4 regions of the Litorilituus sediminis genome follow, and region 2 is predicted to be linked to each of the others. Evidence: predicted binding sites of a transcription regulator. Region 2 holds the regulator's gene; each other region holds the start of a gene.
The links. The regulator LexA, encoded in region 2, represses DNA repair genes until DNA is damaged. The targets are predictions, from matches to a motif close to TACTGTATNNNNATACAGTA.
Positions count from the first base shown of each region.

Region 1: recN (DNA repair protein RecN) is a predicted target of LexA. The motif match lies at 4,280-4,299, and genes of this name have one in related genera.
Region 3: EMK97_RS10070 (DNA topoisomerase III) is a predicted target of LexA. The motif match lies at 1,258-1,277, and genes of this name have one in related genera.
Region 4: dinB (DNA polymerase IV) is a predicted target of LexA. The motif match lies at 6,377-6,396, and genes of this name have one in related genera.

Region 1 covers NZ_CP034759.1:3,929,192-3,937,215, forward strand. Annotated here, with positions in the region: gene EMK97_RS17405 (RnfH family protein) at 1-296, shown strand, start outside; one part of gene EMK97_RS17410 (IS1182 family transposase) at 544-1,097, opposite strand; one part of gene EMK97_RS17410 (IS1182 family transposase) at 1,097-1,907, opposite strand; gene EMK97_RS17415 (outer membrane protein assembly factor BamE) at 2,069-2,455, opposite strand; gene recN (DNA repair protein RecN) at 2,558-4,243, opposite strand; gene nadK (NAD(+) kinase) at 4,384-5,265, opposite strand; gene grpE (nucleotide exchange factor GrpE) at 5,436-6,068, shown strand; gene EMK97_RS17435 (TlpA disulfide reductase family protein) at 6,282-6,710, shown strand; gene dnaK (molecular chaperone DnaK) at 6,981-8,024, shown strand, end outside.
Region 2 covers NZ_CP034759.1:2,755,555-2,763,578, reverse strand. Annotated here, with positions in the region: gene EMK97_RS12295 (IS4 family transposase) at 1-1,067, opposite strand, end outside; gene EMK97_RS12290 (TonB-dependent receptor) at 1,204-3,924, opposite strand; gene EMK97_RS19430 (DUF3955 domain-containing protein) at 4,350-4,550, shown strand; gene lexA (transcriptional repressor LexA) at 4,820-5,434, shown strand; gene coxB (cytochrome c oxidase subunit II) at 5,958-7,517, shown strand; gene ctaD (cytochrome c oxidase subunit I) at 7,527-8,024, shown strand, end outside.
Region 3 covers NZ_CP034759.1:2,252,286-2,260,309, reverse strand. Annotated here, with positions in the region: gene EMK97_RS10070 (DNA topoisomerase III) at 1-1,205, opposite strand, end outside; gene EMK97_RS10065 (DUF5329 family protein) at 1,320-1,676, opposite strand; gene EMK97_RS10060 (beta-ketoacyl synthase) at 1,755-3,650, opposite strand; gene EMK97_RS10055 (GlxA family transcriptional regulator) at 3,780-4,802, shown strand; gene EMK97_RS10050 (hypothetical protein) at 4,814-5,443, opposite strand; gene EMK97_RS10045 (dUTP diphosphatase) at 5,760-6,404, shown strand; gene EMK97_RS10040 (DUF2726 domain-containing protein) at 6,503-7,183, shown strand; gene EMK97_RS10035 (prepilin-type N-terminal cleavage/methylation domain-containing protein) at 7,323-7,841, shown strand; gene mtnN (5'-methylthioadenosine/S-adenosylhomocysteine nucleosidase) at 7,916-8,024, shown strand, end outside.
Region 4 covers NZ_CP034759.1:1,574,940-1,582,963, forward strand. Annotated here, with positions in the region: gene EMK97_RS07030 (hypothetical protein) at 1-16, opposite strand, end outside; gene EMK97_RS07035 (hypothetical protein) at 277-483, opposite strand; gene EMK97_RS07040 (hypothetical protein) at 526-735, opposite strand; gene EMK97_RS07045 (hypothetical protein) at 728-988, opposite strand; gene EMK97_RS07055 (GGDEF domain-containing protein) at 1,400-2,281, shown strand; gene EMK97_RS07060 (magnesium transporter) at 2,497-3,837, opposite strand; gene EMK97_RS07065 (LysR family transcriptional regulator) at 4,182-5,027, opposite strand; gene dinB (DNA polymerase IV) at 5,191-6,255, opposite strand; gene hemH (ferrochelatase) at 6,455-7,492, opposite strand; gene ccmI (c-type cytochrome biogenesis protein CcmI) at 7,827-8,024, opposite strand, start outside.

The DNA of each region.
Region 1 (8,024 bases), 1.2 Mb from region 2:
TTTTGACCTTGCCTGTAGCCGAAGGAACCACGGTTGAGCAAGCTATTGTTGAATCTGGCATATTGAGCATATTTCCAGAGATTGATTTAAAGTCTAATAAAGTTGGTATATGGAATCGCGCGGTTAAGCTAAATCAAGAGCTAGCAGATTTAGATAGAATAGAAATTTATCGACCGTTAATTGCTGACCCTAAAGAGGTGAGAAAGCGTAGAGCAGAAAAAGCGGTTCAAGAAGGGCGAGCAGACAAGACTACTGGCGGTAGGGTAAATCCTTTAAGAGCAGAAGCTAAGAAATAGAGTTACTTTGCTATTTTTCGAGTCACAAGAAAGCAAAAGAGCAGTCATTAGACTGCTCTCAGATTACTGACAAACCCCGTCATTCTGTTCGGGGTTTGTCTTTTATGAGCAGCCGTAGGCTGCGATCTCGATATTTTTCTAGCCACGTCTTTTCTATTTTATTTGGTTTTTCTGGACTTGTTTGGGGCTTATCTTCCCTATTTGGCGTGTTAATGTCTCGAATTGAGCTTTTAAAGGGCTATCCTTTTTAGATTGCCATTATTTGGGGAATATTTGATAGCGTCATTGCTATCTTCTTCATATTTTGTGCTGCCGCAGCCATATATGCTTGCATTTGAACATTATGCTTACCTCGGTATCTTGCATACCTGTGACCATGGTGTTGCTTTGCATCAGCAAAACTTCTTTCAACGGTTTCGCATCGTCGTTTGTAAAGGTATTTACCAAGGCTTGTTAAGCGAAATTCATTAGCCCGATCTTGACTCGCAGCCATTACGTGGCGTGTTATCACTTTCTTATGACTTTTACTCTTAGTGCAATCTTTTAATTGAGGGCAATTAACGCATACCTTGGGGTCAGAATGATATTCTCGGTAACCCTCTCGACTGGTGGTCGAGTAGATTAACGTTTGCTCTTGCGGGCAGGTATACGTATCTGCTTTCTCGTCGTATTTGAAGTGCTTTTTCTTAATGGCATTCTTCGTTCGTGAAGGACGACGGTAACCAAACACCCCTTGGATGTTACGTTGTTCCAGATTAAAACAGACGGGCGCTGTGAAGTAGCCTGCATCAATACCAACAAATTCAGGGATAGTGCAAAGCGATTTTCAATGGCATCAAGGCGAGCAATGTATGGTTGAGAATCGTGGACATTACCTGGCGTAATATGCGTATCTACAATAATGTTATAGTCGTTATCTACGGTTCTGTGGTCTAGGTAGAAAAAACCTTTTGGCTTTTCATCTCGGTGCATATAACCGCTATCACTATCGGTTTTACTTACCTTATTCCGCTTTATCTCACAATAGCCTTTATCCTTGAGTGGCTTTTTTCCAGCCGCTTTACGGTCTGCCTCCACAGCTTTGTTGATTTGCTTAATATAGGCACTGGTTGAGACGGGTTTGAGCTTGTTGGTGAACTTTCGTTTATTGGCGTTTGCTTTTAAGTGTGTGCTGTCGGTGAATAAGGCTTTGCCCCCAACTAGACCATGTTTAATGGCTTGTTGGACGATGTGATTAAATATACGTTCAAATACATCTGTGCCATTGAAACGACGAATACGATTTTGACTAAGTGTTGAGGCATCGATAACTTTCTCGGTAAGCCCCATGCGGAGAAACCATCGATACGCGACATTTACTTCGATGTCTTTGATGATTTGGCGCTCACTTTTAATACCAAATAAGTACCCAAGTAGCATAATTTTAAATAGCTGGACTGGCTCCACCGGAGGACGACCATTATCAGTGCAATATAAGTCTTTGACTTCATCTCGAATAAACTCAAAGTCAATATACTTATCGAGTTTACGAACTAGATGGTTGGCTGGAACTAACTGGTCTAGCGTGACCATTTCGAGTTCATGTTGTTGCGGGGAAGGTTCTCTTAACATGGTTAATTTTTGTAATTTTCCATGTTTTTATTAGATCAAAGTCCTAGACTACTGTCTAGGACTTTGTCATCAGTCTGAGAGCAGTCATTAGACTGCTCTTTTGCTTCAGAAACATACTGCTTAAATGAGTTACAGAGCTACTGCTTAAATGAGTTACAGAGCTACTGCTTAAATGAGCTTGTTTCCTCTTCTGCTTCGGCAGGGGCATTAAATGGCGTGTAAAAATTTTCCGATAATTCAAAATCACCGCTGGCATCTACTAATTTATCTTCTTCAAACTGTAAGACAAAAGATTTTTTTGTGTTGAATTTTTCACTTCTACCCGATTTAAATTTATACACATAATGCCAAGCATCTTGATTAAAGGCATCGACAACTACTGGGCTGCCTAAAATAAACTTAACCTGCTCTTTAGTCATACCTACTTGTAATTTCTCTATACTTTTTTGCTCAAGATAATTACCTTGTGGGATATCGATACGATAAACCCAGCTAGAACAAGCTGAAAGAGACAAGGCAATAGTAATAGCGGCAACACGAAACAACATTAATCTTTTATCCTAAAAACTGTGAGCAGGCATAATAACTAAGCATGACACGAGTTACAAAGTTATTTTTAATTTCTGAGTAATTATTTAGTTACAACTGACCTAACTTGCCAGTAGTTCTTGTGCATTGGCTAAGCTGTGCTCAGAAATTTTATCGCCTGCTAATAAACGGGCAATTTCTTTGATACGACTTTGCTCGCTTAGTTCCGTTACTTTTGTTTCTGTATGCTCGCCATCTGTTAATTTGCTAACAAAGAGTTGTTGGTGTCCTTTACAGGCCACTTGAGGCAGGTGAGTCACACAAATAACTTGGGTATTTTTAGCTAGTTGCTGCAACTTGCTGCCAACCATAGAGGCGGTTGGTCCACTAATACCTACATCGACTTCGTCAAAGATTAAGCTAGGCGTGACGACTTTTTCCGCTAAGATAACTTGCATAGCCAAACTAATACGAGACAGCTCTCCTCCTGAAGCAACCTTGTTCATTGCTTCAAGCGCTTGACCCGGGTTAATACTCACGAGGAAATTAATTACATCAGTCCCTTTGCTAGTGCCCATACCATCAGTGATATTACCTTCGCTAATATCTACGGCAAATTGTCCGTGTGGCATATTAAGTTCTTGCATACTTTTAGTGATAAGTTTGCTGAGCTTTTTACCGGCAGCTTGCCTTGAACGTGTTAAATTATTGGCAGCATCACGATAATAGTTTTGTGTGCTTTCAAGTTCATGAATAATGATATCAATTCGAGATTCATCATGTGAGATAGCTTGTAATTGCTGGCTTAACTCTTGATGAAAGCTAACTAAGTTTTCCGGCGAAACTTGATGCTTTTTAGCTAGCTGTAGTGCTTTTGAGTAGCGCTCTTCTATTATGCTGTAGCTTTCGGGATCAAGCTCTAGCTGTTGATAGTAATGCGTTAAATCACTACTCGCTTCATTTAATTGAATAAGTGCGTCTGACAGTAATATCGCCACATTATTAAGCTGCGAATCCATACGCGCTAAAGTGTTGATGTTGTCACTGCATTGACGTAACGAATCAATAATATTAACGCTTGGGTTTTCAGATAATAGCTGAATAGAAGATAGCGTGGTATCTAGCAGCTCTTGAGCATTACTAAAGCGTTTAAAATCAGCTTCTAAGGTTGAGAACTCGCCTTCTTGTAAGCCAAATTCATCAAGCTCTTCAACTTGATATTGAATGAGCTGTTTTTTCGCTTCACTTTCTTGTTTATTTTGTTGAAGTAGTACTAATTCTTTGTTTAAGCCTTGCCATTGCTTGTAATAGTGCTTTACTTCATCGAGTAATGTTTGGTGATTTGCATAATCGTCAAGTAAGCGACATTGCTGACTAGATTTAACAATCAGTTGATGATCATGCTGTCCATGGATGTTAATTAATAATTGACCAATTTCTTTAAGTTGCGCTAGAGGTACTTGGCTGCCGTTGATATACGCTTTTGAACGGCCTTCGCTGGAGATGACGCGACGTAATATACATTCAAAATTTGCATGGCTGTCTTCTTGATTGAGCTCATGTGATTTTAGCCACTTTTGCGCGGCTGGGTTTTTTTCGGTATCGAAGGTTGCGGCAAGTTCGGCTTTTTTACAGTTAGGTCTAACAACATTGGTGGTCGCACGTTCGCCTAGGCATAAGCCTAACGCATCAATCGCAATAGATTTACCTGCACCAGTTTCACCTGTGATGGTGGTCATGCCTGATTGCCAATCGATATCTAATGAGCGAACGATAGCAAAGTTTTGAATATTGAGTTGCAACAACATGTGCTAGCCTTATAAATATATGAACAAAAAACCAGTTACTGTTAATTTATACAGTAACTGGTTTTTATGCAAGCTATTTGCTTAAAATTTATCAGTCTATTTGCTAGCTGTTTGTTTAAGTTAGAAATTTAATAGGCAGCTTAGTAAAGCTTGTTGCCCCAACTTAACTTACTTCGCAGCACATTAAAGTAATCATGATCAAGCGGATGAATAAGCCTAATGGTGTACTCACTTTTTTTGATGATAACTTCATCACCTGGCATAACCGCAAGAATAACGTGACCATCGCAACTTACTTGTAAGTTTTCGTGGTTATCATTGGCTAAAATCAGTTTTATTTCACTGTCGCCATCAACTACTATAGGCCTACTTGTCAGTGTATGTGGGAACATAGGCACAAGTGATAAGGCATTTAGGTTAGGCGTTAAAATTGGTCCGCCCGCTGACATTGAATAAGCGGTTGAGCCAGTTGGCGTGGAAACAATAAGGCCATCAGAGCGCTGACTAAACATAAATGAACCGTCTATGTAGACTTCAAACTCAATCATGCTGGCTACTTTACCAGCATGCAGTACCGCTTCGTTTACTGCGCTATTTGAGCTTTTAAGTTTTCCATGTCGATAAACTTCAGCTTCAATGATAAAGCGCTGCTCTTGTCGTGATTTTCCCGCCAGTATTTGTTCTAGTGGCGTGATAATATCTTGTGGGCTTAAGTCGGTTAAAAAGCCTAAGTTGCCACGGTTAACGCCGATGACACCAATATCATAACAGGCTAAAACTCTGGCTGCGCCTAGCATATAACCATCACCACCAACAACAATAGCTAAATCAGCTTGTTCACCAATATCAGTCAATAGACCTGTGGTCATATTGTCAATGTTAAGTGATTGTGCAACTGCGTGCTCAACGATAACTTGGTAGTTATTTTTTAATAAATAATCGTGTAAAATTTCAATGGTATTGCTGGCGCCATCATGATGTGGCTTGCCAATTAAACCTATGGTTTTATATTGTTGAGTCATAACGTTATTTCAACTTTTTTAATGAGCAATATGCTCGCTATATGGGAAGTTTCGCTGGAATTTCTTCTGATGTAAAGTTCACTTTTTACAAATTGTTTTGAAATCACGCTTGAATCATGTAACTGAATCCCCATAATGACAGCAATAAAAGTTTTAATTTGGAGTTTTTCATGACAACAGAGTCAAATGAGCATAAAAGTGCTGAAGAGTTAACGCCAGAGCAGTTAGCAGAAGAAATTGTTCAACAAGCAGAAGAGCAAGTTGAGGAGCAGCATGAGCATGCTCATGAAATTATTAGCGAAGAGCAAGAGAGAATCAATGAACTTGAACTTGCTTTAGCAGCAGCAAAAGCAACGGTAGCTGATCAAAAGGATTCTGTGATCCGTGCAAAAGCAGAAGTGGATAATATTCGTCGTCGTTCTGCCCAAGATGTAGAAAAAGCACAAAAGTTCGCTTTAGAAAAGTTCGCTGGTGAAATGTTAACTACGGTTGATAACTTAGAGCGTGCTTTACAAAGCATCGATAAAGAAGATGAGAGTAACAAAGCCGTTGTTGAAGGTATTGAATTAACTTTACAAGGCTTAATTTCATCGTTAGAGAAGTTTGCAATTAAGGCTATTGACCCACAAGATCAACCATTCAACCCTGATCAGCATCAAGCTATGTCAATGCAAGAAGTACCAGGTGTTGCGCCAAATACGGTTATTGCCGTAATGCAAAAAGGCTATGAGTTAAATGGCCGCTTAATTCGTCCTGCTATGGTTATGGTATCAAAAGCACCAAGTGTTGATGCTAGCGCCTAAGTCACTTTATTAGCTCAACATAGTAAAAAGCAAAGGCGATTGTCTTTGCTTTTTTTGTGCCTGCTGAACTGAACCCAGAAAGTAAAATTCATTTACTTTGAAAGTTAATTTGTCTTAGCGGGTCTTTTTCAAAACATGTTTTTTAATATTGTTTTAATTATGACTCAGACATTTACTCGATACACTCTCTTTATCGTTAGCTTTTTCTTTAGCATGTCAGCCTACAGCGCAGATAAAGCCATGCCTTGGCAATTAAAAACACAATCTGGTGAAGATATTAGCTTATCTCAATATCAAGGTAAGCCTGTTATTTTGCACTTTTGGGCTACTTGGTGTCCGTATTGTAAAAAGCTACAACCTAGCTTAGTTGCATTGCAAAAACAGTATCAAGCACAAGGAGTAACCTTACTTGCTATTAGTTTTCGTGAAGATGAAGGCGCAAAACCTCAAGATGAAATTAACAATCGTGGTTTCGATTTTATCACTGCAGTTAATGGCGAGCAGGTTGCTAAAGATTATGAGGTACGCGGTACGCCAACAACTTACTTTTTAAATCGCCATCATGAAGTGATTTTTAAAACCACTAGTTCAAAAACTGATGACCCTAGATTAGCTCTGGCGCTTAAAGAAATGATCAAGTAGCTGTAAGCTCTTACACCTTTTGGTGCTTTTTCCAATGTTGGTTTTGCAAAACAGCCCATTTTTCTTTGCTTAGCTGGCGAAAGCACCTTTTTTCTTGCCTATATATCCTGCCTTTGCACAGCTACCTTTAAATATTGAGCATGTTTTTTGCACCATATATCAATAAAAAAGAAAATTTTTTAATTTTTTCTATTGAAAAGCATTTTGCTGACCCCACTTAGTATTTCAACAACAGATTTAACTTATTTCTAATGAATAGGAGCTCCAAAGATGGGCAAAATTATTGGTATTGACCTAGGAACAACTAACTCATGTGTTGCGGTTTTAGACGGTGACAGTGTACGTGTTATTGAAAATGCAGAAGGCGATCGTACTACGCCATCTATCATAGGTTATACAGCAGAAGGCGAAACTTTAGTTGGTCAACCAGCTAAGCGTCAAGCAGTTACAAACCCAAAAAATACTTTATTCGCGATTAAGCGTTTAATTGGTCGTCGTTTTGAAGACAAAGAAGTTCAACGTGATATCGAAATTATGCCATTTGGCATCGTTAAAGCTGATAATGGCGATGCTTGGGTTGAAGCAAAAGGCGAAAAAGTAGCGCCACCACAAGTGTCTGCTGAAGTACTGAAGAAAATGAAGAAAACTGCGGAAGACTTCTTAGGTGAAACAGTATCTGAAGCGGTAATTACGGTACCTGCTTACTTTAACGATTCACAACGTCAAGCTACTAAAGATGCTGGTCGTATCGCAGGTCTTGATGTTAAGCGTATTATCAACGAGCCAACAGCTGCTGCACTTGCCTATGGCATGGATAAAGCACAAGGCGATAAAGTTGTAGCTGTATATGACCTTGGTGGTGGTACTTTCGATATTTCAATCATTGAAATTGATGAAGTTGAAGGCGAGCACACTTTTGAAGTATTAGCGACTAACGGTGATACGCACTTAGGTGGTGAAGATTTCGATAATAAACTAATTAACTATCTAGTTAGTGAGTTTAAGAAAGAGCAAGGTATGGATTTAACAGCTGATCCGCTTGCGATGCAACGCTTAAAAGAAGCAGCAGAAAAAGCAAAATGTGAGCTTTCTTCAGCACAGCAAACAGACGTTAACTTACCATACATCACAGCGGATGCTTCAGGTCCTAAGCACATGAACATCAAAGTGACTCGCGCTAAGTTAGAGTCATTAGTTGAAGAGATGGTTAAGGCAACATTAGAGCCGTTAAAAATGGCCCTTAAAGATGCTGACTTATCAGTAAGTGACGTAGATGACGTTATCTTAGTGGGTGGTCAAACACGTATGCCATTA
Region 2 (8,024 bases):
CCTTGCCTTATCAAGTTGTAGCACAGAAGGAGTCCCCATAACTCCTGTTCAATCATATCTGGTCGCTTGCTTCTTAAAGTATAAGCGCTGTTAAGTAGCGATTGTTTCATCTCTCGATAGCCTAATTCTATTTCCCAGCGATACCGGTATAACTCAACCATTTCTTCGCTTGGAAAGCGTATTGGGTCGACCATTGAGGTCAGAATACGGTACTCTTTACCTTTAATTTTTTTACTCACTAATCTGGCTTCAATATGTTCTGGTAGGTCATTAAATTTTTTACGAGCTTGAGGCGTTGTTGTTAACCGAATACGTTTATCATTCTTGCCCAAACTCTGGATGACATCGTAATTTAAGTCTTTACGAGCTGGTATCATCCAGTGTCTTTGTTCTCCTGCTTGATGCCATCGATTGAGCAAACCAAGCGAGTAATAGCCTTTATCGAAGATAGTTAATGTATTATCTGGTGTCGTTTCTATTAGCCCTTCTGCTAATTTCATTTCATTAGTTCGGTAACCTGAAAATACGCTGTTGATTAGCTGGTGGCTCGTAATTTCCATGTGACAAACCATACGGATTTGAGGATAAATATTTTCTCTATGCTGGTTACTTTGCGTTTCAAATACTTTGTGGTTTTCAGCAGTATCGGCGACTCGCCATACGACACCATCAACGGCTAGCAGGTTCAAGCCCGCCCATGTTTCAAACTGGTTCGATTCATAACCATGCTGTGCCATCACTTTAAACACTTCTTTAACGGCATCTGCGCCTAACCTTTGTCTTGCTTGAACCAGTGCGCTTGGTGCCACTAATGGCTTTTTATCAGGCAACATGATATCCATCTGAGTGGCTATATCCCAAACCGACTTCTGACGATATAGTGCCATACCGATAATTGACCAAAGCACGGTTTCAAGTGGTAGGCGCCTTTTTCTAATTGTGGCGACGCCAGCTTGTTTAAAGCCTTGTTTAATCAACTCAGGGGAGAGCAACTCTGCGTATTTCTCAAAGGTGTGGAAGGTATTACAAGAACTAAAGGCTGTAGCAAGTTCACTTTCAAAGCGCATAAAAAAATCCGATAAACTTTATTTATCGGATTCTTACATATTGTAGGGATCGTTCAATTGATCCCCAAACTTTTTTGCCTTAACTGATCGGCATTACACAAACAGTGCCCTTTACTAATCAATATATTAATACTCGTTAGAAAGTACCTCGAATACCAACAGAATATCTAGGGCCAGTCTCAGTGATGTCTAAATATTGATTGCTATATTTTGCTGTCGTTATATAAAGCTCGTTGGTCACATTAATGCCCTCAAAAAATACCGTGAGGTGTTCATTAATATCATAACTACCGCTGATATCGACTTGCGCATAATCATCAACATAGTGACCATCTCGCCATGACTCTGGTTTAGACTGCATAAAGCGATCACGCTGGTTCCAAGCGACACGTAACTGAATGGCGTCTTTTTCATAAAATAAAATTAAATTGGCTGAATCGCCTAAACCAATTAACGGTAACGGGTTATCTGCCTCATCAGCCGTTGATTCACTATCAACAAAAGTTTTATTGGCAATGATGCCTAAGCCATCAAAAGGTGCTGGCAAGCTAGTAAACATATGCTGAATAGCAAGCTCATAGCCTTCAATATCCGCTTGATCTGAATTAACTGGTCGTGAAATTCTATAGTTATAAGTACCGCTTGGCACAGTCACTTGTTCTTCAACTTCTTCTGTTGATAAGTAACCATCAACATCTTTTTGAAACATAGCGATTGCGGCATAACTACCTTCATCGTAATACCATTCAATACCTAAATCTAAGTTCTTCGACTCAAATGGCATCAATTTCGGGTTCGAACCCCAGCCCGTTAGCTGAGTGACATCACCACCACCATAACCTGACTCAGGCGACATTTCATCCAGTTCAGGACGAGTAATGCTTTTAGAATAGGCAAAACGAGTGATTAAGTTCTCCATCACTTCCAATTTAGCGTTAATGCTAGGTAGCCAATTATCATAATCATGCTTAACCGTTACAGGTGTATAATCATCCCCTTCAACGGCATTAACGAAACCTGGCTTACCTTCTGATGGAATAAGATCAAGTAAAGGTACGGCAAAACCATTCGAGGTGCTATCAGTTTTAACATAACGTAAGCCTGCGGTAACTGACCAAAGCATATTGCCAATTTCACCCTCTAAATAGGCATCAGTATAAAGAGCAAACAGCTTTTCATTGATTTCATAGTTCCATGGTACAGCATGCATGGTAAAACCATCATTATCATCAAGTAACTGCTGAACCCCTGCTGGATCATCCAATTGGGCAACCACATCCGCAGAGGTGATATAGTCAAAAAAGTCTTCAGAATTAAATGTTAACCATGATTGTTCAGGTGCACCTGAGCCGCCCGATAAGAATCCATCGGCATCATACACTGAGAACATATTCTCAGGCAGCCAAATAGCTGCACTATTATCACCCCAAGTCCACGGCAATGGGCGAGTGGTTCTTAGTCGGGTGCTCGCTAAGGTTCTATCCGATGTCATAGTACCAAAGCCAATTTTATATAATGGTCCGGCTTCAACCATTAACTCAGCATCAATTTTTGCTTCTAAAACATCATCTTCACGAATATAACCAAAGCGCTCACCCCAGCCAGCTTTTAAGCCAGATGCCGAGTTGTTTCTATCAAAGGTTAATTGTGGTAGTTGCGCACCAGAGCTACGATCATAGGTATAATCACCTGGGCGAGAGGCTACCGTGTCTGTTGTACCACGTTTAGGATCTGATTTAGCTTCTGAGTAGGCTACATCAAAGCTTAGGTTTAAATCTGAGTTAACATCCCATGCGGCATTAAATCCTAAGGCGAGCAATTCATTACGAGTATCAGACTGACGTACTAGTACGTCACTGTTGCTGCCCTTGCCCATAGATAATTTCACCAAAGTACCGTTATCATCCACTTCAACATCGGTAAGTTGATCTTTGGTAAACCAGTGAGCAAGAATATCTTGACGGTACTCAACATCATACTGTGAGTAGAGTGCATCAGCAGTAAACTCCAGATTATCACTAGGTTTATATTGCAAAACTAAATTTGCATTAGTGCGTGTTCTTTCTTCTGATTGCGCAATTTGGTCATAATTTTGTGGAAAATAAATATCGTCGTAATAACTGCCATCATCCATGGTCAGATCTGTATGCCAGTAATAAGCCGTATTGGCACTATCGTAACGGCTTTTACGTTCATTGTGCGCGAAAGAAAACAGTACGCCAAATTTATCATCTTCTGTGGTATTGCTGATCAATCCGGAAAATTGCGGCGCCACTTCTCCTGTCATCTCATCGTACTGTGCTTTAGCAGTACCAACAGCTTTAAAGCCTGGAATATCAAAAGGTTTGAATGTAGTTACATTGACCGTTGCGCCAATAGCCCCTTCTTGTAAATGTGCCGCCTGAGTTTTAAACACTTCAGCACCGCTGATAAGTTCAGAAGCAAAAATATCAAAACTAAAGGCTCTGCCACCACTGGTAGTCGCTAAGGTTCGGCCGTTAAGTAGAACAGAAGTAAACTCTGGCCCCATTCCCCTAACCGTTATCAATTGCCCTTCTCCACCTTTGCGATCTATGGCAACACCAGTAATACGCTGTAATGATTCGGCCACATTTTGATCAGGGAATTTACCAATATCCTCTGACGTGATTGCATCAACTATTGTGTCTGCTTCTAGCTTAATATCTTTGGATTTAATCAAGCTATCTCGTATACCCGAGACGACAATAACTTCCACTTCATCTTTATTTTCTTCTGCTACCGCCGAGTCGGCGGCTAAAGATGCTGTTGATAAGCCAAGGTTAAGCATAACTAACGAAGATAGATATCCTAGTTTAAAGTGTTTCTTATTATTCATTTCTCTTTTCCTAGTGTGCTTGTTTTAGTATTGATAACATTGCATACAGATTGCAATATAAATTATACAATATCATTTATACTACAAATAATACAGATATGTAAAATTGAATTATCAATTCATGACGGAGTTACCAAGGAAAAATAAAGTAATCTATTGAAAATTAAGTGGAATTAATATCTTGTTCAGATGAAGAGCATATCGAAGTAGTCGGCGTTCAAGCCATTTCTGCCTGCAGATAATATCTACCCATGCAGGTAACAGCGTTTTTAACTTATTTTGAACATTGGCTAAATACGCAAATAACCAACACATAAAGCTTAATACTTTGTTACATCATGCAGTGTTATTAATAAGCATCTTTATTTATGATTTCACTCTATTAAACACGAATCATTAATACGAATATTAGGAATAAAATCACCATGCTAAAAAAAATATGGCCAAGCGTTTTCTGTTTTACTGCGTCGCTACTAGCATATTTTAGCTACCATATTATCGGCGTATCTATTGATAAGGATGGCTATTTACGAGAGCCGTTTTTTTTAATTCCAACTTCAATGCTGTTTGCGGTATTAGGAACAATGTTGTTGCTCTATTACCTCTATAGCAATAAACTCAAGTAAGCAGCATTAGCGATTCACTTAAGTATAAACGCCGTCTAAAACGTCAATATTATTTTTAGTTTTTCCTTTAAGCTGCAAAACTTTTATGTCTATCGAGATGCAAGTCTATTGAAATTATCATCAATTGAGCGTTTTACTTATTTTAACAATTCACTGAATCTAAAACCTACAAACAGTCTATTTATAAAACAAATACTTGTCATTAAGTACAGTCTGTATATACTAACAGTACTACTGTGTATATCTACAGGAATAACTTTATGGAAAATTTGCGTCCATTAACAACAAGACAACAGCAGATTTTTGATTTAATCAAAGAAAAAATTCACGATACAGGCATGCCACCAACACGTGCTGAAATTGCCGAGTTTTTTGGTTTTAAGTCAGCCAATGCTGCTGAAGAGCATTTAAAAGCACTTGCCAAAAAGGGCTATATTGAAATGCTCGCAGGTACCTCCCGCGGGATTCGCTTAGCTGAAGAATTGATAGAAGAAGAGGGCTTACCCTTAATTGGTCGCGTTGCCGCTGGTGAGCCTATTCTGGCGCAAGAGCATGTTGAAGATCATTACAAAATGGATGGCACACTATTTCATCCTGCTGCTGATTATCTCTTACGAGTCAATGGTGAAAGTATGAAGGATATCGGTATTATGGATGGCGATTTATTGGCTGTTCACCAAACTACCGATGTTCATAACGGCCAAGTGGTTGTCGCCCGAGTGGAAGATGATGTCACCGTTAAACGCTTTAAACGTGAAGGCAACATTGTTTATTTGCACGCTGAAAACGAAGCCTTTGAACCAATCAAAGTAGATTTAGCTAGCCAGCAGTTTAATATTGAAGGTATTGCCGTAGGTATAGTACGAAACGGCAACTGGATGTAATAAGCACAGTTTTCTATTACACCAATTCTATTAAGCCAAGTAGTCACTTTTGTGACGACTTGGCTTTTCATTTCATTCGATGCTCAATTGTCATCAAGTCTTACTTTTTGTTAACTATCTACAGTAATAGCGTCAATAATTCCCTTCAATAACATATTTTTTTCAAAAATTTTTTTTATCTACAAACTCAGGGTTTAAGCCTTACACAGCAACACTTAGAGTTATTACTCCATTGAATTGATTGGCTTTTTTTTAAACTATATCCTATAAACTTATTGACCTAGATCAAAATTTAGGCAATGCTAAAAACAGCATAGAACAAAAAATGACCACAAAAAGAATAAAAAGACGTCAATATGCTAATACAATCCTTTCAGATTACTATTGCTCATTCACGTCGTTAATTTAATAAATAAAAATTATAAAAATTAACAGATATTCAGTCCAGTGAGCCGTGATTTACATTGCTGCATTTCTGTTTCTAACACTATACCTATGGGTAGTAGAGGCAAGGAGATGTCTAGTGAGAAGACGTAACCTAGTATGGCTGATATTAGTAAGCATTTTTGCTAATTCAGCTTGGGCAGATTCAACCATAAATCTGACCAAAGGGGTCACCGCCATCAGTAATGAAGTCTATGGCTTGCATATGATGGTATTGTATATTTGTATTGCAATTGGCATCGTCGTTTTTGGCGCTATGTTTTGGTCAATTGCCTTTCACCGAAAATCAAAGGGCGCTAAAGCTGCAGACTTTCATGAAAGCACCAAGGTAGAAATCCTCTGGACGGTTATTCCGGTCATCATTTTAATTGCCATGGCTGTTCCCGCTACCAGCACACTGATTGCTATGGAAGACAACTCCAATTCTGATATTACCATCCTAGTTACTGGCTCACAGTGGAAGTGGCATTACAAATACTTTAACGAAGACATAGAGTTTTACTCTGTCCTATCAACACCTCGTGCTCAATATGAAAACCAACAGGGTGAAGGAGAAGCCAAAGGTGATAATTACCTACTTGAGGTTGATAAATCTTTAGTCATTCCCGTGAATAAAAAAGTGCGTTTTCTACTCACTTCAGATGATGTCATTCATTCTTGGTGGGTTCCTGCTTTTGCCGTTAAGCAAGACGCCAACCCAGGCTTTATTAATGAAGCTTGGACTAAGGTAGATAAACCCGGTATTTATCGCGGTCAATGTGCTGAACTATGTGGTAAAGATCATGGCTTTATGCCGGTTGTTGTTGAAGTAAAATCAGAGGCTGACTATCAAGCATGGCTTACTGAGCAACACCAACTTATTGCCGATGCCGCAGCCGCAGAAAAAGCCTCACTCACGGCGACAGCGTCTATGGATGAACTAATGCAGTTGGGCGAAACAACGTATACCGCCCATTGCGCAGCGTGTCATCAACCTTCGGGCCTAGGTTTACCGCCAGCTTTCCCTGCCTTAAAGGGTAGCCCAATAACCACTACTGGCTCAGCAGCTGCTCATATTGATATTGTCTTTAACGGTAAAGCAGGCACAGGTATGCAGGGCTACGGCAAGCAATTAAGTTTAAAAGAAATTGCCGCAGTTGTAACTTACGAGCGTAATGCTTGGGGCAATAATACCGGCGACACTGTGCAAGCCGCCGATGTACAGGCAGCTACCGCAGGTGGTGAAACTGAAACGACCAGCACAAGCAGTGATGAACAAGCCACAACACCTACTGCTGAAGTTGAAACTGAACAAGCAAGCGAAGAAGATCTCAGCAAAGTTTACACCCTAGAAGAATTAATGACACAAGGTAAGCAAATTTATGACACTAACTGTGCTGCCTGTCATCAAATCAACGGTAAAGGTGTACCACCGGCATTTCCTGCGCTAGATGGCGGGCCAATCGTTACTGGCGACATCAGTAAACATATCGATATGGTTGTCAATGGCAGCAAGAAAAACCCAGCAATGGCAGCCTTCTATCCCATGCTAAGCAAAAGCCAAATTGCCGCTGTTATAACCTACGAGCGAAATGCTTGGGGTAATAAAACTGGCGACATAGTTCAACCTGCAGATGTTGATGCTGCAAGCGCGAAGTAGGAGAATAAAATGACTACCGACGTACTTAACGAGCAAGAGCAGCACAACACCGAAGATCATGACCACCATGATCACAAAATGACAGGTATCAAACGCTGGCTATATACCACCAACCACAAAGATATCGGCACGCTTTACTTATGGTTTGCCTTTATTATGCTGCTGATTGGTGGCGCACTAGCCATGGTAATTCGTGCCGAGCTATTTCAACCTGGCCTGCAAATTGTTGAACCTGACTTCTTTAACCAGTTAACCACAACCCATGGCCTAATCATGGTGTTTGGCGCCATCATGCCAGCGTTTACTGGTTTTGCTAACTGGATGATACCTATGATGATAGGTGCGCCAGATATGGCATTACCTAGAATGAATAACTGGAGCTTTTGGATACTGCCATTTGCTTTTGCTATCTTGCTGTCATCATTCTTTATGGAAAGTGGCGCACCTAACTTTGGTTGGACCTTCTATGCACCACTATCAACCACCTACTCGAATGGCAGTACCGCA
Region 3 (8,024 bases), 500 kb from region 2:
AAATTAATATTATTGGCCGACTTTTCTGTTGGAATAATGGCATGATGAGCACCAACTTTGCTGTTATTCCATGCTTTGCTAATTAGTGATGCGTCGGCTTGGCTTGCTTGCTGTGCTATGGTCAGTGGCTTTGCCGCTAGTGTGCTACTACTGAGCATGTTTAGAATACCAGCTGCTTGCTTGTGCTGTTCCTTAGGTAAGTAACGACAATCAGATCTTGGGTAGGTGATAAGTTTGTGCTTTTCATATAAAGCTTGGCAAACATCGAGCACTAGCTTGGCGTTCATAGAAAACTGTTTCGCGGCACTAATTTGTAAGCTAGATAAATTAAAGGGTAAGGGTGCTGTTTGATGTTTATCTTCAGTCACGACATTTTCAACGAATGCCGGTTGGTTTGTGATGCGTGAGATAACATTTTCAGCTAAGCCTTTAACTAATACGCGTCCCTCTTCATCACAATATTGTTGGCAATTTTCACTTGGCTGCCATTTGGCGGTAAATGCTTCATTGTTATTGGTAATTAAGTGGGCAAAGACTTGGTAAAAGGGCTTGCTAACAAAGTTGGCAATTTCTTGCTCTCTTCGTACCACTAAACCTAATACTGGGGTTTGTACGCGGCCAACCGATAAGACACTATTAAAGCCTGATTGTTGGCCGTGGATAGTATAAGCTCGGGTTAGGTTGATGCCATAGAGCCAATCTGCCCGCGAGCGTGCCAGTGCAGAAATAGATAAAGGCATAAAGTCTCGGTTGTCTTTTAAATTGGCTAAGGCGCGCTTTACTGCAGGTAAGTTTAAGTCGCTGATTAGTAAGCGTTTCATAGATTGTTTTTTTTGCTGGCTTACCTTTAAATAATCAATTACTTCATCAATAAGTAATTGTCCTTCTCGGTCAGGATCGCCGGCATGAATGATTTCACTTGCTTGTTTTACCAGCTTTCTAAGTGCAGTGAGTTGCGCACGTGTTTGATAAATCGGTTTAAGTTGCCACTGATCGGGAATAATAGGTAACGTATCTAGGCGCCATTTTTTTAGTTCAGCGTCGTAATCTTCAGGGTTTGCTTGCGTTAAGATGTGACCGATACACCAGCTAACCACATCGCCATTACCTAGTTCTATGTGAGTTTTATGTTTTTTTTGTGGTTTAGGTAAGGCCGCTGCTATCGCTCTTGCCAAGCTAGGTTTTTCTGCAATATATAATTTCAAAGCTGATGTGAAACATGATGTGTTAAGACAATAATCATTAGCATAGCTTAAACACTGGTTATTTGTACAGTTTGTTTTGACTTTGACTTTGCCTTCGCTTTAGTGCAATTGGTATTACTTCGCCTTTAAGCTGTGTCGGTAGCGAGTTAATTCATTGAGTAGCCAGGTTTGGCTTTTTATTGGTTTTTGCTCTGGGCAATGTATGGTGTAGTGCTTGCCAGAGAAGGTACTTTTGCTGGCTGAATAGTGAATAAAATCTTCAGCGCTTTTGATATCGTCAGCAAAGTATCGGTATTTCTTTTTGATATGAGCTACCGCCTCCCTACCATTGTGGAAGCTGCCATTTCGCTCATATGTACATGAAGTTTGCGCAACAAATGCCAGTAGGTGATTGATCTCACTTTGGCTATCAGCGTGCGCCGATAAAGCGAATAATGCCATGCAAAGTGTGCAAGTGCGAAGGTAATTCATTGATGCCTCAAAAAAATAAAAGCAGCTGGTGCTGCTTTTATCATAACGATTACCTAATGATTAAGTACAGGGAAAGTTTTACACCATATCATCAAAAGGGTTTTCACTTGGTAATTTAATGGTATGTTTAAACTCATTAAATGTTAGTTCATCAGCATTGATTTCAATGGCTTCTTCATCAAGTAAACCTTCACCAAACTTGTAGATAATATCAAATTGACCGGCATTGGCTTTATCGCGATAGGCTTGCTGTGCTAGTTCAACCGTTGCCAATTTGTCATAGTATTGCTTCATCGCTTGTTCGCCATGTCTTTTTGCCATCATGGCAAGGCTTACTTTGGCAGAAAATACCGTTGCTGTGGCATTGTTACCACCAAAGCCTTTTGAGTTGATAAAAGCAACATCCATATCAGGACAGTTCCAGTGCTCAGTTGCGATATTAAGGCGTTCGTTGTGAACATCATCTGCCACTTTATCTATGGTGGTTACGCCCGGCATAATGTTATCGCTAAAGATACCTAGTGCCATCGCCATTTGATCGCCACTTGCAGGACCTATGGTGTGACCAACGTACGCTTTAGGTGCTGCAACTGGCCAGTTATGGATATCAAAGCTGGTAGCTAACTTATGATAAATAAGTGATTCAGTGACACGGTTTTGCGGCGTACTTGAGCCATGAGCCAGAATAAAGCTTCGTTCTTGTAGCGCTTCTTTACCGAGTACTTTTTCAGCTAAAGCAACAGACTTTGCCATAGTAATGTAGTTACCAGGGCCCGGCGCTGTGATAGATTTTTTATAGCCATCAGCATTGACAAAGACATCAGCAACAGAAGCCAATACTTTAGCACCCATTTCAACTGCTAGCGCATCATCCATTAAAACAACAAATTGCGCACCTTCACCTATGGTAAAGCCACAGTTATTGCCAAATGGGCGGCTAGTACGGCGATGATCCGCTATGCCGTTGCCATCTAATTTCTTTAAGCCTTCCTCGTTAGCAAGGGCGCTCATATTACCAAAACCTTCAACAATTTCTGGGGTAATAGGTGCTTCAGCGCTGCCGACTACAGCCACGCGGATACGGCCAGCCTGCATATCTTGTACTGCGGCGCGCAAGTTATAAAGGAAGGTTGCACAAGCACCAGATGATGAGAAGGTTGTGCCAACATTACCGGTAACATAAGCATTGATAAAGTCGGTTGACATGGTGTTTAAGCCTAAGGCTAATTGCTTAGTGCTAACACGAGAGCCAGCAAGGCGACTTTTTAACATGCCACCTAAACCTTCGTCTTGCATTTGACCAGCTACAGAAGCAGAGTAAGTACCAACTTGATCTGGGCTGATTTTATCTAAAATAGTATCCCATTCAATACCCGTTGAGCGAATTGCATCAGTCGCGGCAAAAATTGTTGCCTGTAAGCCACGTGGTTGGTAGCGACTGTTGTATAAGCTTTCTGGTTTAAAGCCTGTTGGCATTTGCCCTGCGGCTTTAATTGGGTTATCGCGATAGGCATCATGTGAAACCGTTAGTTCCTCAGGAATTTCGACACTCACGCGACCGTTGTCTAATTCAGTTACCACCCAAGCAGAAGGGAGTGGATGAGGTAGCTCTTTTTTGCGTAATTCGAAACTGATGTTTTTATCACGCGGGCTAATTTTCATTTTTTGATGCCAATGTGTTGCATCAGGATCAAAATGATTTTTCTCAATTTTTCTAATCAGTGTGCCGTCTAAAATTTGCTGACCAAACTTAGCTTCAACTTCAGCTGCTTCGATAACATTACCTTGCTGATCAACCAACTTACCATTTTCACTTGAAATTAAGTTCATTAAACTTGCTAAGCCGACAAAGGTTTCTTGTCGTGCTTGTGCGTTTAGTTTATCAATAACAATGCGACGAAAGCCTTGATGAAAAGAAGTTCGTCCTGCAGCATTAATGCCGCCCATGCCAATGACTAAAGGTAAAGCTGTCATAATAAAACCTTAAAAAATAGTGAAGCTAAATCATATAGTGTCATTTTAAGCAGCTAGAGAAATTAAATATAAGTTAAAATGGCCTTAAATTGTGTCATAATGGCCAGAAGTGTCCTTTTGGAGTGTTTTGTGTCATATAGAATTCATAATGAAAGCCAATTGCGGGTGAGTTTAGCTATATATCAACATGTGCTCTCGACAAGCTTAACCCTCCCTGTAGAGATGTTATTGGCGGGTGAAGCCTATGCCCGGCGTTATGATAAAGCAACCAGCGGCTTAGTTACCCAGTTTGTCAGTAATGATGAAGCCATTATCAAAGCACGCTCAGGCATCAATTTACTTGCTGATGTTATCTTGTCAGATCTTAAAGAAGACTATTTCCCTGATATTATTATTGTGCCTAGCTTATGGCGTAATCCAAGACCTGTGCTACGCAAGCAGCAAGCACTTATTGCTTGGCTGAAAAGGTGTTGGCAACAAGGCTCTACCTTGATTGGCGTTGGTACTGGTGTTTGTTTTCTTGCCGAGTCGGGCTTATTAGATAATCACCCTGCGACAACTCATTGGCATTATGTTGAGCAATTTCAACGTGATTACCCGCAAGTAGAACTCAAGCCTGATTTTTTTATTACTCAGTCAGATCGCATTTACTGTGCGGCCAGCTTAAATGCGCTTGCTGATATTATTGTTCACATTATTGAGCAAACCTATGGTCGCGCTGCGGCACAAAATGTACAACGTAACTTTTCGCATGAAATTCGTAAACCTTATGAGGAGCAAAGGTACCTTGAAGGTGCTGTGGATAGGCATGCAGATGAGTTGATTTCGCAAATTCAATTTTGGTTAAGAACAAACCTAGATACCGAGCTTAGTTTGGAGCAAGTTGCTCAGCAATTTGGTTTAAGTCAGCGCTCGTTTACACGGCGTTTTAAAGCGGCAACAGGCGTTAGAGCAACTCAATATTGGCAAACATTACGTATTGATATGGCGAAAGATTTACTCGCCTCCAGTAATTTATCTATCCAAGAAATTGCCGATCAGGTTGGTTATCAAGATCAAGGGCACTTAACACGGCTATTTAAAAAGCAATTAAATTTAACGCCAAAAGCTTATCGTGCCATGGTGCGAAAAAAGCTCTTTAGTCAGGAATAGTGGCCGTGATGCTACAAGGCAATAGCGATGGAATGCACACAGTTGATATTCACTTGTTCAACGCCTTTTTTAAGATAGCTTCCTTGTAGTTGGGCATTGTACTGCGGTGTCAGTTTTATCATTTGGCGTTTTCCATCTAGGGTATCTTCAACAGAAAAAGTGCGTTTAAAGGGCAGGCTAACTCGCCAATTTTTTGAACTTAGTAACAGATTATCAAACTGATCGCTTTGCCAAGTGCCTTTAATATAGTGACTTTGGTAATCTTGCTGCTGTTCTTGCCAAATATTTACTTCAAAAACAAAATGCTTATCTTCTTTTAAATCTAAGAAACTAGCGCATTGAGCACTGCCATATTCATTGGCAAGCTGAATGGTTTGTGCTTGAACTTCTAACTTGGGCAGATCGGGTACATAGTTATCAGGTAATAAATACAAACCTATATTATTGGCAGTGAAGCTATGGTTATCAGAAGCTAATAAATTAACAGATTGAATGTCATAACCGAGACTTTTAACCTGGGCTATAAGCGCGGTAATATGGTCATTAGCTTGGTTACTTGGCGTATATACTAAGGTATTGACTTGAATTGAGTTGGGAAAATCTACCTTGCTTTCTTGCACGTTAAAATCTGCTGCTGACAAAGTCTGCGTCAGTTCTTGTTGCTTTGCTTGAGAGAGGTGTTTACTAAATACATTTACTGTTGGCTTATTAGCGCAACTACACAGAGTCAAAATAGTAATAAGTATAAAAAGATAGCGTTTCATATTTAAGATTACAGGTGTAATTTATGTGGGAACATTATGTAATCAAGTAGGTGATAATGTCAAAACCTTTATTGACACCCTAAGTCACAGTGGTTAGCTCTGTTAATGCTATTGAATTTCTACTTGTCGCCAGATGCCTGCTGCGGCAAAATAGCACTGTCTTTAACCTATTATTAAAAAGTGATTTTCCACTATGAGTGAACAACTATCTGAAGCCTTATTAATTGCTGAAAAGCAAATAATGCAAATGTTGACCCTACAAGATGCTATGAATAGTCGTGTTAGTGAAACCTGGCGTGACAATGGTTATGAGTGGTATCGTGCCATTTGGGTAGAGTGTGCTGAAATGTTAGATCATCATGGCTGGAAGTGGTGGAAACATCAAGAAATTGACGTGGCTCAGGTGCAACTAGAGTTAGTCGATATTTTTCATTTTGGCTTGAGTTTACGACTGTTGCATGATGATAGTGTTGAGCTTATTTCAGAAGAGCTGGCTAAAGAGTTACACCAAGGTACAGGCGAAAGCGACTTTAAAATTGCCTTGGAAAACTTAGCCTCTGCTGCGGTAACACATAAAGCGTTTGATGCCAAAGCCTTAGCTGATTGCATGAGCTTAATGAACATGGATTTAAATGAGCTGTTTCGTCAATATGTTGGCAAGAATACGCTGAACTTTTTCCGTCAAGATCATGGCTATAAAGACGGCAGTTACATTAAAGTATGGCACGGTGAAGAAGATAATGAAGTGCTAGCTAAAATTGTTGCTGAATTAGATGCTGGTGCAGATGACTTTCAACAACAAGTGTATCAAGCGCTAGCGGCTAAATATCCAAAATAAATTATCGATTAAAATATCTCTGGCACAAATTCTGCTTATTACTGGTGTTAGTGTGCTTTAGTAAAAAAGCGCCAAGAATTTGAATGCTGGAGATGTTTATGGAATTTATTTTATTTGCTCTAATTAGTTTGGTTGTTATTGTTGCGGTACTGGCAAGTCGTTTAAATGACAATAGTTTCCCGTTTCCTTTTGATAGCAAAGCAACCATTTTTACTCCTGCCGAAAAGAACTTTCAAAACTTGGTTGAACAGGCCATAGGTTCAAATTATCGCGTGTTAAATCGCGTAAAACTATCAGATATTGTCACTATTCGTAATGGTGTTTCTAGCCGAGCTAGCCAAAGCGCAGCAACTAATGCCGAAAACAAATATTTAGATTTTGTTATTTGTGAGCGCAGTTCAATGAAGCTTTTAGGAGCAATTGATTTGGTTGATACCCAAGGGAAAGGCTACAAGGTTAAGAAAGACTGGTTTGTTAGTGGCGCTTTAGAAGCGGCATCTATTCCACATTTACGTATTAAAGTGAAAGCAAATTACACCTTAGATGAAATTAGAGCCTGTATTAGCAGTAGATTGTTAGCTGGTCATGCTTTAAATAGAGCGCCGCAGCCTAAAGTTAAAGGCCGTGTTATTCCTGCGCCGTTAGTAAGAGCGAGAAATAAGAATACGAGCACAAACAATACCGGCACAAACGTAGGTGCTTTATCAGCAACTGCGGCAAAAGCGCAACTTGGTCATTTAGACTCAGGCCTAAGCAATCCAGCAGCCTTGCCGCACTAAACTTCCTATCTATTAAGCAGTGCATGTGATTTACATGTACTGCTTTTTTAATGTCAGCCATCAATATAAGCCTATTGTGTTTTTTCTTTAAAAACTCAGGTAGAGTAAGGCTTTAAGTTATTTATTAATTGAAATACCTATGAAAAATATGGGGTTTACCCTAATAGAGCTTATTGTTGTGGTGGTGCTTTTAGCTGTATTAGCTGTGATTGCTGCGCCTAAATTTATTAGCCTATCGAGCGAAAGTCGCGAGGCTGTATTAAGCCAGGTTCGAGGGGCATTTAAGTCTGTTACGACAATGACCAATAGCAAAGCCATTATTAATGATATTGATGATGGTAATTTAGAGATAGATGGCAATAATATTCACATTCGCGCGGGTTACCCGTCAGGACACTGGAATAATACTTGGCGTTACGCCCTTAATATAGGCAAAGAAATTAGTTTTACACGTACTAATCAAGAATGTACTCAACATGATTTATGTGGCGTTGGTAATCAACGTAATGCGCCGGGATTACCTATTGCTACCAGTAATAGAGGCTTAGTGCTGATATGGTTAAAAGGTATGCGCCTTTCTGATAGATGCTATAGCTATTACTATAATGATGAAACGGGTGCGCCACCACAAATTGGCACGGTAACAGAAGGTTGTTAATTATTTTATAGTGCTCACTTGCCTTAAATAGCGATATAATTGCACTTATTATCTAAATCAGAATGGGAAATTGAATGAAAGCAGGCATTATTGGCGCGATGGAGCCAGAAGTTGCAATTTTAAAAGCAAAACTGAGTAATGGTAAAACAACTGAGCATGCAGGTTATACCTTTTACCACGGTA
Region 4 (8,024 bases), 1.2 Mb from region 2:
TAATCCCCTGTCGCACTATAATTCGTTCATTGTACTTATCAAGTCTTTTTAATTACTTTTGATACAAGCTAGCTATCAAGCTTAAGCTTTCTTCTTGATTATCTATATCTCGTGCCAGGTCGTTTCAATTACCAAAGGTTTACACTGCCTACTCACTTCTCATGCTCACAAACAAAATAAAAGCGACACTAAGGTCGCTTTCTTAAATTTATGTGATGTGATAATAGCTTCTATTCTTCGAGGTCAAGGATAAATACAGTAACCCCTACTAAACTATCAATCATAATATGAATAATCATCTAATTCCGTTTGTCTCTTGAGTATCGCTTCATCTTTAAGCTGCTCAATCTTTTGCCATAATGGTATTACTTTTTTTCGACGAGTTCTCATTGGAGAAGGTTTACCCGTTGTGTATGAAATTTGGAATTTATCTTCCCACTCCTCTTCCTCTTCCTCATCGTAATCAAAGTCTTCAATGCTCATGCTCTTTATCTCTTAATTGAATTAATCAAACTATTGGTAATTTTACCCGTTTAAATTTTTAATAAGCTCGACGTTCTGTGCATAAGACAAAAGATTGTTGTCATTTGCTTCAAGCTCATTTTTAATACAAACTACTAAGTAATCGATTAGCTCGTTTTCATCAATCTCCCATTCTTTGGTATCTATGATGCCTAACGATAGAATTTCCTTAGCTAACTTCAACTCATTACTCATATGTTGTTCGTTATTCATCACCCTTTTTATTTATGTGAGCTATCATTTCAGCGTATGTCGAAAATTGCTTAAAGCCTGAATCAACTAGCTGATAATTAACACAGTTCAAGATATGCTCATCAGTACCTTCCTCATCAGACAGTGTATCAGTACAGTAATAGAAATATTCCTCTACCTGAGACGGCGGAGCTAAATTTTCTGATCCAATTTCTGTCGCAACTGCATTTAGTGTCACTAACAAACTAAACACGATTAATTTGCTAAGTTTCATTGCTTTTCCTTAGGGATTAAATTTATGGCTAAATCTATGGCTGAGCTTGAAAAAAGAAAAGCAAATAATAATTGTCGATGTGACAAAATTTATTTAGCTTCATGAAAGGGCAATTAGCTAACCTGATGTGATAATCTCCTCCCTTATTCGACATCAAGGTGTCATGATTGAAGTGTAAACAAACAATCAAAGCTGAAGTTAACTATGAAATGCAATAAATACATTAGCCGCATCAATGTAAAAATGCTCACCTAAAGCTTGTCGTCCCTGCAACATTAAGTAAGTCATATCCGACCTATATGTTAACGTGATTGACTCTGTTATCAGCAAACAAGGCATTGTAAAATATGTTAACTTTATTAGGTAACAAAGCAAAAACAACTAAAAGCTTAGCAGGGTAAAGTCTTCAATATGAATGTGAAAAAACTAAATCAATTAGCAATTTATAGTGGCTCTATTGAAATAGCCAACTGGGTTACTTCTACACTCAATTTAACCTCATTAATTATCGACAATATCTACAAGTTTGAAAAAGCAAGTGATTTAGCCGATAAAAAATTCTCACTTATTATTGTTACTCAAGAGAAATTCAAACCTCTTCATAATCACCTATCTAAAACAGGAAAATTATTACCTATCCTAGTAATTACCAATGAATTTGACGGTTTTAACCTACCAAAACACAGTAAGTTAACCATCGATACCATTCCATTACCAGCAATTACCATAAGATTACTTGAACATGGTATCAAGTCTGTTATGCAAGATTTCAGGCTAAATCAAAAGCTTACCAACTTGGCTCATTATGACCCCCTGACAGGGGCTGCTAATCGCTTATTATTTAAAGATAGATTGACGCAAACATTAAAATCAGCAAAGCGAAATAAACGAGCCGTAAGCCTACTTTACTTTGATTTAGATGATTTTAAACCTGTTAATGATCTGTACGGTCATGACGTTGGTGATGAGCTACTAAAAAGGTTTGTCAAGTTAGTATCATCGGTATCTAGAGAAACAGATACCATAGCTCGGTTCGGTGGCGACGAATTTGTACTATTACTGCCTGACACCTTAAAACCTGAATTAGAATTAATGGCAAAAAAAATAGTCAAGTGTCTATCTAAGTCACAACAAATTAACAACCTAGATATCGAAATAAAATGTTCAATCGGTGCAACTTCTATAGCGATTATTGGCGAACTAACAAAAGCATCAAAAGAGTTATTAGAATCAGCTGATAAAGCTGTTTATCAAGCTAAAAAAATTAAAGGCACTCATTACATTATTAATTAATTTAAGGCGAACATCACCATCAAAAATTATTGTCGTTAGGTTAATTATTTTTAGCTTTTCAATTAAATACTTAGCCACTAAAGTTATCTAACTTAAACGTAAATGAGTATATCTATGAAGTGGCTAAAAATTAATACAGTCGATATTGCTTTGCTACTATTTCTATTAATAAGTTATTTAATTGCAACATATTTTACTGCCTAAGCTTTGGTGTATTAACTTAAGAAAATTAAAGTTGCACCGCCTAAAAAGACAAAAAATCCCACAACATCAGTTACTGTCGTTAATATCACAGAGCCAGCAATAGCAGGATCTACCCCAAATTTTTCTAGAACTACAGGAATGTAAACACCTGATAACGAAGCGACAAGCATATTTATAACAATTGAAACCGCGAGAATGAGAGCTAACGTAGCGTTTTCAAACCAATAATGGCAAACAAAAGCAACAAGTAAAGCCCAAAACAAACTGTTTATTAAGGCAACTAAAAACTCTTTATTTCTTAATACACTCAAGTTACCTTTACTTATTTGACCTGTCGCCAAACCTCTTATCGTTAAGGTTAGCGATTGGCTTCCGGTGATCCCTCCCATGCTTGCTACGATTGGCATTAATACCGCTAGCGCGACAACTTCAAGTAACACCTTATCAAATACGCCGATTACAATTGACGCTAAAAATGCAGTAATTAAGTTAATTCCAAGCCATACAGCTCTTCTTCTAGAACTAAGTAGCACTGGAGAAAATAAATCCTCATCACTTACGTTACCCATATGGGCAACTTGTGCTTCATAAAAAACTTGGAAAACATCTAAAGCGTCTTGGATTGAAAATATACCGACAAAGCGCCCATCATTACTTATAACGGGCAAGTAGTTTCTTTGACTTTCTTTTACTAAATTAGATGCATCTAATAGTAGTTGAAGATCATTTAATGTTGAATCGCTTGTATTGACCAATTCAGCGATTTTTTCTTTATTTTTTGCGTTTAACAGCTCATTGATAGAAATTTCACCTATGAAGTGCATATCTTTATTAACAACAATAAAATTGCTTGATTCTAATGTGTTTTCACCACTTTTAATTTCAGCGATAACTTCTGCAACATTTTCATTTTCGTCAATGGTATAAACTTGTTGATTCGCGTAACGTCCAACCTGATCTTCTTTATAACTAAATGATACTTTTACTTGAGATTGCGCTTCAGGAGATAGCTTTTTAACAATCCTACGAGCAGTTTTTTGAGGAAGTGCTTCTAATATTTCAACAGTTTCTACCTGCGTACTGGAACAAACGGTTTTTTCTATCGACTTTTGCGGAAGTACAGCAAGAAATTGCTGCAAGGTATCTTCATGAAGTTCCACTAAAATGGCACTGTTTAACGACGCATCAATATGCGGCCACAGTTTTAACCTAATATCATTAGTTAAGCCTTCCAAAATGCGCGCCCACTGCCCAGCATTAAGCTCGCTATAATGTGAAGGTAACTGAACTTGCTCCTGCTCTAGTAACTCTATAAGCTCATTAATTTCAGTTATCTCTGTTAAACCTTCCACAAATACTCTCCTAATTAATGCTGCAAGCAGTGATTCCAAATTTCAAAAAAATCAGTCGTCAGTTTTTGTTCAATCTCAATGGCATCCTCAATAGGACAAAATGAACTAAAGGACCCCTTAATCTTGCCTATGTCTGTTGTTGATACCTTAACACTTGGCTCAAGGCCTGCAATCTTACATCGAGCCTATTTTCAATTAATGCGTTATAACGCTTTGCAACCTCTTTAAACCCACTACAATACTCTTGCGGTTTACCTTTTAATTGAACAACTAATTCGATTGGCATTATACCAGTGTCTTCTCGAATAATGTCAAAAGAGTGATTGACATTGAGCCTCATAAAATTAAGGTTTTTTATTGACGGCAATCTTTACAAAAAGCTCCTTCAGCCTATTAATTAAATCTTCATTGTTATTGTTTTTTCTATAAACCATAAAAATTGAACGCTTAATTTGAACAGGGGCTTCTATTTCAAATAACTCGTATGATTCAACATACTCCTTAATCAGCTCTGTCGGCAAATAGGCAAATCCCCCTTTTGACATAATAACTTCAAGGGCAATCATTGCCGCAGTGGTTTTAAAATGAGGCGTGACTTTATGATGTAAAGCATGCTCCTTTTTAAAAGTAATTCCCCAATCAACTAATATGTAATCTTCAACATTTTTGTCAAATTCAGGTTGACTACCGACGAGAGATAAATCGAAATGCCCAATAAGTTCGTTAGTAAAATCATCGTCTTTTATTGGATCCATTAAGAGTCCAACATCTAAACTTTTATCATCTAATTTTCTTTGAATGACTTCTCTAACCGAAATTTCAGTGCCTAGTGCAACATTGACAAAGAGCTCCATCGCATCATGAATACGATTACTAAAAAATGCATCCCATACATTCGGCGTAGCTGCAATGTTGAAAGAAGTTTTTTGGTGGTTGGCTAATGAAATTGCTAGTTTAGATTGCTCCATTTGACTCACCATCAAATAGGCATGAGCAATCAATGCTTCGCCTGAGGGCGTGAGACGTAAATTGTTTTTCTCTCTTACAAACAATTGAGTAGAGTAAAATTCTTCTAACTGTTTTATACGAGCGCTTACCGCCGCTTGAGTGATATATAAGGTTTCAGCAGCACGGCCAAAGTGCTTATTTTCTGCTACCGCTATGAAAGTCTTAAAAACTCGGGTATCCATTTGTTATGTCCGTCATTCATCAATGTCGCTAATGTAATTAAAAGTAGTCGTGGCAACAAATATTTTTTAATGAATGTCTTTTCTCTTACATTCTGCAAACACTATTTAGGTTTGCTTTTGTGAAAAGATTAACTCTGTTTTTATATATGGCTAAGGTTTAGTATTAGTCAAACTCTAAGCCGAGCTGGACGCTATTTTCCTCAGGCTCTTTTAACCCGATATGAATACCAAGTAACCTTACAGGCTTTCCCTTTCCCCTACTCATTGCTTCCAATAACAATACTTTTAACAAATCTAAACTAATTTCACTAGCTTTCTGATCTTTTGTTGTTTGTTGAAAGTCGTTAAATTTAACCTTTACGCCAAGCTTACTCATAGCACGAGTCTCAAGGTACTTCGATGAACGACGCCTCAATTCTGGCAATAACTTGTCAACTATTATCGATTCAAGTTCACTCTGCTCACTGATGTCAAACTCAAAAGTTCTCTCAACCCCTACGGACTTTCGTATATGTGATACTTGCACCTCTCTATCATCTATTCCGTGACTTCGCTTCCATAGTACGTGACCATACTTTCCAAACTTGCTTGCCAAGAAACCTTCATCAGAACGCCTTATATCACCGCAAGTTTCAAACCCAAGCTCCTTAAGCTTATCAAAAGTTACCTTACCTACACCGGGGATCTTTTTTAGTGGCAACGTTTCTAAAAACTGCCATATATTCTCTGGTACAATGGTACATTGACCATTGGGTTTGTTAAGATCGGAAGCGATTTTAGCGACAAATTTAAGCGGAGCAATCCCTGCCGAAGCTGTTAAGCCTGTAGCCTTTAGAATCTCCTCTCTTATTTCCTGGGCAATTAAGGTCGCAGATCCTTGATGAAGTGAGGATTCAGATAAATCTAAATAGGCTTCATCGAGTGACAATGGCTCGATTTTATCTGTGTATTTTTCAAATATGCTATGAATAATTTGGCTAGTCTCTTTATACACCTCCATTCTTCCCTGGACGACAACAAGATCAGGGCATTTTTTAAGTGCCAATCCAATTGGCATCGCCGAGCTAACGCCATACTGTCTTGCAATATAATTGCAGGTTGAGAGAACCCCTCTTCGATTAGATTTACCGCCAACAGCAACTGGCTTATTAGCTAAAGATGGATTGTCTCTGATTTCAATCGAGACATAGTATGCATCCATATCAATGTGCGCGATCTTTTTCTGCATGAAGTTAATAAGAGGGCATTTGATGATCAAAAACTTATGTACGCATATATTTTTTTGACATTAACGATTTATATCGATACACATAATCTTTCTGCTCTTTGCCTTTACCCTCGCCACCAAACACTGTATGTAAAAACAGTATACGATGAATTTCAAAATTGGCAAGTACTTCTATTGTTTATTTATATAAGGCTATAAATTACTTACATGCCGAATTGAGCGCTGGCTGTAATACATCAACAATGGCATCAATATGATCATCACGCTCATTTAACGCAGCAATATAATGGTACTGCTTACCACCTGCCTCAATGAAAACTTCTTTATTCTCACAAATAAGCTCTTCAAGGGTTTCTAAACAATCAGCACTAAAGGCAGGGCTCAAAATAGCAATATGCTTACTACCTTGCTGCGGTAATTGCTCTAAAACCTCATCCGTATAAGGCTGTAACCAGGGCGCATTACCAAAACGAGATTGAAAACAGCTAAGAAAGCATTCTTCAGAAATGTTAATGGTTTTATTAACTTGTGCAACAAGCAACTTAGTCGTTTCAAGACATTTGTCATAATAGGGATCTCCCCACTGACGAAATGCTTCTGGCATACCATGGTACGACAAAACAAATTTATCTGGCTGACCGTGTTGCTCAACATGTTCAATAATTGAATTGGCTAATGCGGCAATATACTTTTTATTAGTATGATAACCACTTAAAAAATGAATATTAGGCAGCCATCGCCACTGAGTTAACTCTCGACTAATGGCATCAAAGGTTGAGCCTGTTGTTGGTGACGCATATTGAGGATACAGGGGCAAGACAATAATATTTTCAACGCCCTGTTGTCTTAACTTTTGTAAAGCACTGCTAATGCTTGGCTGACCATAACGCATAGCAAGTTCAACCACCACATCTTCACCATACTCAGCTTGAAGGCGCGTAGCGACTTTATCACGCTGCTTTTTGCTTATTTCAATCAAAGGTGCGCCATTATCTGTCCAAATACTTTGGTATAACTTGGCAGACTTTGCTGGCCTTACTCGTAAAATAATACCGTGTAAAATAATCAGCCAGATAATGCGAGGGATTTCCACCACGCGCGGATCTGATAAAAACTCGCGCAAATAACTACGCAAAGCTGGCGCTGTTGGCGCTTCTGGAGAACCTAAATTAGTAAGTAAAACGCCTGTTTTTACCTTAGAGGTAACACCTAGGGCAGCGGAAAATCTAGACTTCATTATTATTGTTCCAAAAAATATACCAAGTGAAATAGTTATTTGACCAGTTCAGAGCTGTGTCAGGGAGGTGAGAATAAAGCAAATTGATGCCGCTGTAGTCATTCTCCAGCCAAGAAATTTGTGAAATTATCATCTTCCTGACAAGCTCCCAAGGGCGAGTTTAAAAGGCATATATGCTGTGTTATTGATTTTGACAAGGGAATAACCATTCTCTGCAATCAATGCCTTGCCTATAAGCCTTTTAATTCTCGCTGAATGATCAAATAATTAATTCAATTGGTATTCAAGGCGACTCATGCCGCCCTTATAAAAATGCCGAAATAACAAGTATTAATTACTCTACTTGATGATCTATAGATAACTCAATGATTTCTTGAGAATTCACGTCGATATTAAGTAACTGTCCTTTAAAGTCACCAGGCTTGATACCAACACCACCTTGACTAGAAACTATCGCATATAAGTGGACATTCTCGACACTACTTAAGTTAGTTTCAGGTGTCATAGCTTGTTGATTACTCAAGACAACTTG